2 regions of the Shewanella sp. 0m-8 genome follow, and region 1 is predicted to be linked to the other one. Evidence: riboswitches for the same ligand, from Rfam matches in the RefSeq annotation. Region 1 holds a riboswitch; the other holds the start of a gene.
The links. Region 1 has a riboswitch for thiamine pyrophosphate ahead of thiC (phosphomethylpyrimidine synthase ThiC). Riboswitches for the same ligand answer to the same signal wherever they lie in the genome.

Region 1 (4,355 bases):
CTGGAGCTGTCGCATGTTCTACTGGCATTATATAAATGACTTCTGGATTACCATAATTGTGGTCAGTGTAACATTTTAGATTGTAAAAGCTACAGTTTAAGCGAACACGTGTACGCTTAAATTGGCGGTTCTTAAACTGACAACTCTGGACTGACACTCTTGAAATCAGTATCTCTTGGATGCTCCTGTGTTTAGTGTGCGATATTCAATGGGCTCCTCAGCCTAGCATAAATAACTAATGTGAACTTATTTAAGCTGAGATTGTTCTAAGCTGTTATCACTATAGGAAGAGTGTCTAATTAAGCACAAGAGTCAGGAAGAGCCAATTGAGAGCGACGCAGAAGTGGGAGGCCAAACGCGAGCAAATCGTTAACGCAGAAAAAAGTAAGCAACAGCAACGCCAAGTTCGATTCAACGGCTTGCTCATTATCTCCAGTGTCATACTATTACACCTTGTGGCTATCGTTGCGATAAACCAATTATGGACAGGCACAGCACTGGTAACTAAAAATGTGTCCGGCGCTAAAATTCAATCATACCTGTATCAAGTTCCTCAAAACGTCACTGAGCCAAAAGTCACAGATCAAAAAGTTATTGAGCAAGTAATAAAAACGGATATCGAGCTTGAAGTGAAAAGTGAAGTCACAGTAAAACCTGTCGTAAATCCCGAGATTGTTGCTGCTACTTCGCAAGAGAAAGAACTACAAGAGAAAGTGTGGCAAGAGCGTGAAACTAACAACGGGTCAATTAAGGTCAGTAAAACAAAGGACGCTATAACGAAACGTACTATAACAAAGCAGGCTATGACAAAGGGCACTATAACAAAGCAGGCTATGACAAAGGGCACTATAACAAAGCTGACAATAAAAAAGGCGAGTAACACAAAGGGCACGATAGCTCGCAGTGAGAATAGTCAGTATGAAAAGTTAAACTTAATTCCTACTCAAAATGCGAATTCAAGTTCAGGTCAAAATAGTAGTCAAAATTTAGCATCAAGCTCAAGCCTGTTTACGCAGTCTTACTTGGCCAAGCAACGAGCCAGCAAACTCGATGAACTCATTATAGACAAGGCTGATCAATATACTAAAAAGCGTTCCTTGAGTGAGATGGATGGCGACATGCAAGAGTTAGTTTTCCCTCAAGTTGATGAGTACAGCAAGGTGCTCACAACCAACCATAGATTAGATCCGAATCGCATCGTCAGGCAAGGTGATACGTGCTATCGCATTGTCCAAGTGCCAACGCAAATTAACCCCTTTGCAGAAAACCTGGGTTACCCATTTAATTGTGATGGAGACAAGATAAAAAAAGCGATCAATGATGCGATTTCCGCACGACTAGATAAGCGAATGATAAGTAAAAAGGGATAAGTTTTAGTTGATAAAAATTCATCTATTTTAACGGAACCACCCATTTTACAAGTTAAAACTCATATGTAACAGTTGGTTATGGTTCTAATTTTTTGCTTGTTTATTCTGGTCTAATATCTACTTAAGCACTTGTATGTCACAAGTCGATAGGACTATACTGCCAGTTCATCTTGTCGGAGTGCCATATGGCTGAGACCGTTAATTCGGGATCCGTTGAACCTGATCAGGCTAGAACCTGCGAAGGAAACAAGCGAAATCATTGCAAAAATGTCTGTTTAAGACATGCTTAAGCAATGTTTCGAAGGTTACGTGTAGCTGGCGTTTATTGCCTTACTATCCGTTCAACTTTTCACATTCTCATTTCTCCTGACAAGCAACTTCATTTCTTTTTATAAAGTGAGTTTGCTAATGTCAAAACGCCGCGAAACCCGAGCTCAAGCTCAACAGTTTATTGATAACTTAAAGCCGCTACAGCACCCAAATTCTGAAAAAATTTACCTACAAGGTAGTCGAACAGATCTAAAAGTGGGTATGCGCCAAATACTCCAAGCTGATACCCTAATTAGCGGCTCTGAAGCCAATCCTATATTTGAAGCCAACCCTCCACTAAAAGTCTACGACTGCGCAGGTGCGTATTCTGATCCTGATGCAAAAATCGATGTGCGTAAAGGGTTAGAAAAGTTCCGCGAGCACTGGATAGAAGAGCGCGATGATACCGAGCAACTTGCAGGTGTCAGCTCTGGCTTTACTCAGCAGCGCTTAGCTGATGACGGCTTAGACCACCTTCGATTTGAGTCATTATTACCACCTCGTCGCGCCAAAATAGGTAAATGTGTGACGCAGTTACACTATGCAAGGCAGGGCATTATCACGCCTGAAATGGAGTACATTGCCATTCGTGAAAACATGGCACAGGTAGAAGTACGAGACCCTATCTTAACGCAAAAAGATAAGGGGGAAAGTTTTGGCGCAGTGATTGGTGAGCCGATAACCGCTGAATTTGTTAGACAAGAAATTGCCCGTGGCCGAGCTATCATCCCTTTAAATATCAACCACCCAGAAGCTGAGCCTATGATTATTGGCCGTAATTTTTTGGTTAAAGTTAACGCTAATATTGGTAACTCTGCGGTGACATCGTCAATCGAAGAGGAAGTTGAAAAGCTTGTTTGGTCGACGCGTTGGGGCGCTGACACCGTGATGGACTTGTCGACGGGACGTTATATTCATGAAACCCGTGAATGGATTATTCGTAACTCACCAGTGCCAATTGGTACGGTACCAATTTATCAAGCGCTTGAAAAAGTAAACGGCGTTGCAGAAGATCTAAATTGGGCAACCTTTCGCGATACCTTGATCGAACAAGCCGAACAAGGCGTAGACTACTTCACTATTCATGCTGGTGTGTTACTGCGTTATGTACCAATGACGGCAAAACGTTTAACGGGCATCGTGTCGCGTGGCGGTTCAATCATGGCCAAATGGTGCTTGTCACACCATAAAGAAAATTTCCTTTATGAACATTTTCGTGAGATCTGTGAGATCTGTGCCGCATACGATGTATCACTGTCGCTGGGGGACGGTATGCGTCCGGGATCTATTGCCGATGCAAACGATGAAGCGCAGTTTTCGGAATTAGAAACCTTAGGCGAGCTGGTGAAAATTGCGTGGGAATATGATGTGCAAACCATTATCGAGGGACCAGGTCATATTCCAATGAATCTCATCAAAGAGAATATGGATAAACAGCTTGAGCTGTGTGATGAAGCGCCATTTTATACGTTAGGCCCGCAAACAACAGATATCGCGCCGGGTTACGATCACTTCACTTCAGGTATTGGTGCGGCAATGATCGCTTGGTATGGCTGCGCCATGTTGTGTTATGTCACGCCAAAAGAGCATTTAGGCTTGCCTAATAAAGAAGATGTGAAACAAGGACTTATTACCTACAAAATTGCAGCTCATGCTGGCGATGTTGCAAAGGGACACCCTGGCGCGCAAATTCGTGACAATGCTTTATCAAAAGCACGTTTTGAGTTTCGCTGGGAAGATCAATATAACCTTGGTTTAGATCCTGATACAGCGCGTGCTTATCATGATGAATCTTTACCTCAAGAGTCTGCCAAAGTGGCACACTTTTGCTCAATGTGTGGCCCAAAATTCTGTTCGATGAAGATCACTCAAGAAGTCCGTGATTATGCGGCTGCTCAAGAGCGTGAACAACAGGTTAGCAGCATCGATATTAAATCGGATGCTGAATATCAATCATACACGGTGAGTGAAACGACTGTTGTTCGTGAGCAGGGCATGGCACAGATGTCGGCTGAGTTTAAAGCCAAGGGGGCGGAACTTTACCATGAAGCCGCTGAAAAAAAGCGTGATGTGGTGCTAGAGGATTAGTCATGAAAAATGCTCCCCATAGTTGGCCTGACAAGCGTCCGATAGTGTGGACGATTGCGGGTTCAGATAGTGGCGGCGGCGCGGGTATTCAAGCGGATCTGGCAACCATGTCAGATCTCGATGCCCATGCGTGCAGCGTTATCACTGCTGTGACAGCGCAAAGCTCGGTGACGGTGTCGTTGGTGGAGGCGGTATCCGCGCAAATGTTACGCTCTCAGCTTGATACTTTGCTAGCAGACCTGCCGCCAGCTGCGATTAAAATCGGTTTACTGGCAGACCAGTCACAAATTACTGCGTTAGCGTCATGGCTTAGCACTCAACAAGCGAGTTGGCTTAAAGTCGGTATTAAGGTTCCTGTTATCTTAGATCCCGTGATGGTAGCGACTTGTGGTGATCGACTGGCAAATAATGCCAGGCTAGACTTTAGTCCTTTCAAAGGGCTGCTAAATTTAGTCACTCCCAATAACGCTGAGCTTGAGGTGCTAGCGGGGCACACACTCGATGATATTGACGCATGTATCGTAGCGGCTAAAACGCTTGCTGATATGCTTGCAACATCAGTGCTGGCAAAAGGCGGAGATAAAGGCC
Region 2 (4,355 bases), on a different contig from region 1:
ATAAGCCGTTTCTAACCAGCCTAGGCTACCGTATAAGTTCAAGTTGTCTGTTGCATACCAATTACCTTCGAGTTCCGCACCGTAGTTGTGTGAACTACCTGCATTCTCGGTAAATAAAATAAAGTTACCCTCTTCACCCGGAACTGTTGACTGCTGTGATGCTGCAACTTGCTGATCTTGTCTATCCATATAAAACACAGCAAGGTTGGTGCTCGCCTGACCGTCAAACCAAGTCGATTTTAAACCCAATTCATAGTTATAAAGGATTTCGGTGTCGTACTCTTTTTTGTCTGCTAACTCAACTGGCAGCGACATGTTAAAGCCACCCGCTTTGTAGCCACGCGCCACACGGATATAGGACTCATGGTTTTCGCTTAACGCCTTGCTTAATGCGATATGTCCGCCCCACATAGTTTCGCTTGGGCCGAAACTGTCGCCTGCCGAATCACTGTAATCACTTTCTCGACGCTCAACCCGTAAACCAACAGATAATGCATAAGTTGCACCTAAGTCTGAATCTAACTGACCAAATAATGCATAATTTTGTGCTTCATACTCGGCTGATAACTGGTTATAAGTATCGAGCGTGTCGTTATCTTCTTGTAAGTCCATGACATACACGCCAATCAGCCAATCGGTACTATCTGAAAAAATACGTCCAGATTCTGTGGACGATAATCTAAACTCCTGGGTTAGCGTTTTTCTCTCGCCTTTTTTGTCCCAGTTATACTCGTACTCACATGGAATACCACCGCAATCTCGACTTTCCCAGTAGTCAGGGTTTGCCCAGTCACCGTCGTAGTTATGGCGCGTATCTGATTGCGCCAACGAGGTTAATGAAGTGAGATCAAAATTCTCGGCGCCAGTATAGGTGAACTTAAGTGACGAGCCTGTTGTACGTTGCTTATCGACACCCGGAGCATCGGTTAATGTGTCAAAACCATTATTATCCAGTGTCCATGCATCATAACCATTGTCGTAGTTCGCGTGCAGGAAAGTTAAATCGATTTCTAGATCTTCGGTTGCATACCAGCGTAACTTACCGCGGCCTGTAAACTCATCACGATTATTGGTGTCACTTCGGCCAAGGTAGAGGTTGTCACGATAGCCATCTTGTTGATGCTGCTGTAACGATACACGATAAAGTAAATTACCTGAGTCTGTAATAGGACCTGAGCTGAAACCACTGAAAGTCTGTAGATTATCATCGCCAAGAGAGACTTCTGCGCCATGTTCAAACACATCGGTAGGGTCGTTACTCTTGAGATAAATTAGACCTGCTAAGGCATTTGCGCCATAGCGAGTTCCTTGTGGCCCACGTAGCACTTCTACTTGTTGTAGATCATACATGCTTGAGACCATGCCTAAACCAGATAGGTCGATATCGTCTACAACAAACCCCACCGAAGAGTTAGGTGCGCCCTGGTATTCTTCTTGCTCGCCCACACCACGGATCTGAAAATATTTAGGTCTAGAGCTACCACCAGACCAATTTAAATTGGCAACCGTATTTAAGATATCTTCAAAGTGTTGGGCACCTTCATCTTCAATTTGTTGCTGATCAATAATGGTAACGCTGGAGGGCATTGTTTCTAATGCTGAACCACGAAAGTCAGAGGTCACCACCATGACTTCGATATCATCGTGAGTGGTGGATGCATCGCCATTAGCAAAGGCGTTTGTAGATGAGATGGCTGCAATAACCGCAAGTGCTATTGGCGAATAAGATTTTAGATTTAACATAGGACCTCAAAGTAAAATTTTGAGATCCGGCATCAGTAAAGAAGCGATCTGGAAATGAATTGTGGCCCATTCCTACGCCGGTATTAGCCGGATCAGGTTCAAAGGGTTCGTTTTTCAACATCTCAGTCAAAGCAGATAAATCCGACTTTCGGTTTATAGACTTTAACACCCCTTGGCGAGCGCGATTATACATGAAATTTACAACTCGATGACAGACTTCTTTAAAAACAGGTACTTTTTGCATGAAAAAACGTCAGCTTAGCTGACGTTTTTTTAACAGGTGTGATATAAACTTGGTTTACGCTAGGCTTTAGCCAACAACTTAAACTTACCACTTTAACTAACCAATATTAACCAAGAGTGTCGTCAGGCTAATTTGAAAAGGCTTTTCTCACGTATAGCTCAAAACGAGTTGCGGTGGCATTAGGAGCCACAGCGCTAACTTGCAGGTGCTGTTTACCGTGTAGCTTTACCGATTTCCAGCTTACGCCTTCGTCGTCAATTGTCATTCCGTTTAAATCAAACCAGGTGAACTTATATTGCAACCTTAAATCGGTTGATACCTGACTGACAATGGTTCCCGTACCACGTAAGAATCCGCCTTCAGGGCGAGCCATGATATTGGTTACTTGTACCTCTTTACCAAAGCTATTGTTATCAATCCTAGCATCCCCATTTGACCCCGCCATCACACCGGCGGTATGTGGAGCACATGCAGTGAAAACCAATGCGGTAAATAGTCCCAATAAAACCTTTTTCATCTCTATCCCCTTCTTAGCTGCAACACATACGCTATTGATACAAACCATGAGTTAAGTAGCAAGTTAAATTAACATGCCCGATTAATAGCCTAAGCGAATAAACGTAAGTTAATAAGCTTGAGTTAATAAGCTTGAGTTAATAAGCTTGAGTTTAAGCATAAGCTAATAGGCGTAACTTAAATAAACTAAAGTTAGCCAGCTCGACTAATCAATCAAAAAGTGCGCTCTTGCAGTTGCAATTAAATGCTTACGGTTTGTCTGCCAACAATTAATGCTTACATTGGCCACTCGGCGGCCTTGGCGCGTGATTTTACACTCGGCGAAGCTATCTTTATGGTAACCAGCCCTTAAATAATCAATTGAAAAATCGACAACTTTAGGTACTTTTGTGGTTTGCATAAACACCATCAATTGTACTATTGCCGACATCTCCATAAATCCTGCAATCACGCCGCCATGTAGCGCAGGCAAGATAGGATTACCTATGTTGTCATCTTTTGCTGGCAGCTTGAAAACCAGTTCATCACCAAATCTGTCTACCGCCATTCCGATAAATTTTGCGTAAGGAACATGCTCCAAGAGATGGCCAAAGTCATTTAGCTCTGTGGCCTTCTTTACGATGCCCTTAACGTCAAGCTTAGCACTGTCGTCCAACGATGGTTCAATAGAAAAGTACGATTCATCATTCATATTCAGCACCTCCCATCAATGCCTGCCTAAACTCTTCACCAACCATCTCAGGGCTGATACGCATAAACGAGCCTACCGCATGAGCGATGGGATCATCTATTGAATCTTGGTAAGCAATAGCGCGGGTAAAGGCAACACTTGAAGACAATTTATAACACTGGGCAAAACCGTAAACAGGTTTGTGCGGCGCTGCTGGCTTCATATAATCGACACGCAAATCGAGAGTCGGAGAGATCTCAAGCAAGCGGTGTTTATCAAAAATTGAACACACCACCGCGCAACCACTTGCAGTATCCATCAATGTTGTGATCACACCACCATGGATCACCCCCGTGTCAGGGTAACCAACAAGCTGTGTATCGTAAGGCAGCTCCAGTAAAACATGCTTTCCGCTACCTTCTAGCACTTTTAATTTAAGCTTACGGCATTGAGTTAGCTGCGCGACAAATCGGCTCGCCATATCGGTTAGCGAGTAGCTCTGACTGCTTGAACTCATTCACTCGGGCTCAACATCGGGCCTAGTGGATGGCCACCCACTAAATGCATATGAATGTGATAAACCTCTTGGCCACCATGCTGATTACAGTTCATGATTAATCGGTAGCCATCTTCAGCTATCCCCGCTTCTTGAGCCAACTTAGCAGCCACAGACATCATACGGCCTAATGCTTTTTCGTCTGATGCCTTAATGTCATTAGTTGTTGGGATCAGATGATTTGGAATAATTAACACATGTGTAGGTGCTTTGGGCGTGATATCTCTAAAGGCTGTCACAAGATCGTCTTGATATAAGATATCTGCAGGAATTTCACGTCGAATAATTTTGCTAAATATGGTTTCTTCGGCCATTTGTCTGCCCTCAAAAGGAAATTACTAGCCATAGTATACGCGAAAATATTGACAAGGCGATGGACGATTTCTGAAGTAAATCACATGATTGGATCGTGTTGACTTGCACCTGCATTAAACAGATGTATATACAATGTGGTTGACTTTACGCTGTTTAGGATTTCTAATGAAAAAAAATATGCAGGAATAAGACAATGCTTACGGAAAAAGAAACCGCACTCTTAGATGCCGCAACTGAATTAGTACAAGAAAAAGGCATGATTGCACTTAATATGTCTGATGTTCATAAGCGAGCCGGGTACTCCCGTGCTG

Region 2: it holds a riboswitch for thiamine pyrophosphate, as region 1 does, so the genes downstream of both, ACVBIO_RS06465 (TonB-dependent receptor) here and thiC (phosphomethylpyrimidine synthase ThiC) in region 1, are expected to answer to the same signal.

What each region holds. Positions count from the first base shown of each region.
Region 1 covers NZ_JBRIMB010000074.1:4,498-8,852, reverse strand. The annotation lists gene trhA (PAQR family membrane homeostasis protein TrhA) at 1-28, opposite strand, end outside; gene ACVBIO_RS20820 (hypothetical protein) at 327-1,370, shown strand; TPP riboswitch at 1,535-1,633, shown strand; gene thiC (phosphomethylpyrimidine synthase ThiC) at 1,779-3,767, shown strand; gene thiE (thiamine phosphate synthase) at 3,770-4,355, shown strand, end outside.
Region 2 covers NZ_JBRIMB010000009.1:68,686-73,040, reverse strand. The annotation lists gene ACVBIO_RS06465 (TonB-dependent receptor) at 1-1,743, opposite strand, end outside; TPP riboswitch at 1,796-1,926, opposite strand; gene ACVBIO_RS06460 (YcfL family protein) at 2,115-2,504, opposite strand; gene ACVBIO_RS06455 (PaaI family thioesterase) at 2,709-3,194, opposite strand; gene ACVBIO_RS06450 (PaaI family thioesterase) at 3,187-3,690, opposite strand; gene hinT (purine nucleoside phosphoramidase) at 3,687-4,043, opposite strand; gene ACVBIO_RS06440 (helix-turn-helix domain-containing protein) at 4,238-4,355, shown strand, end outside.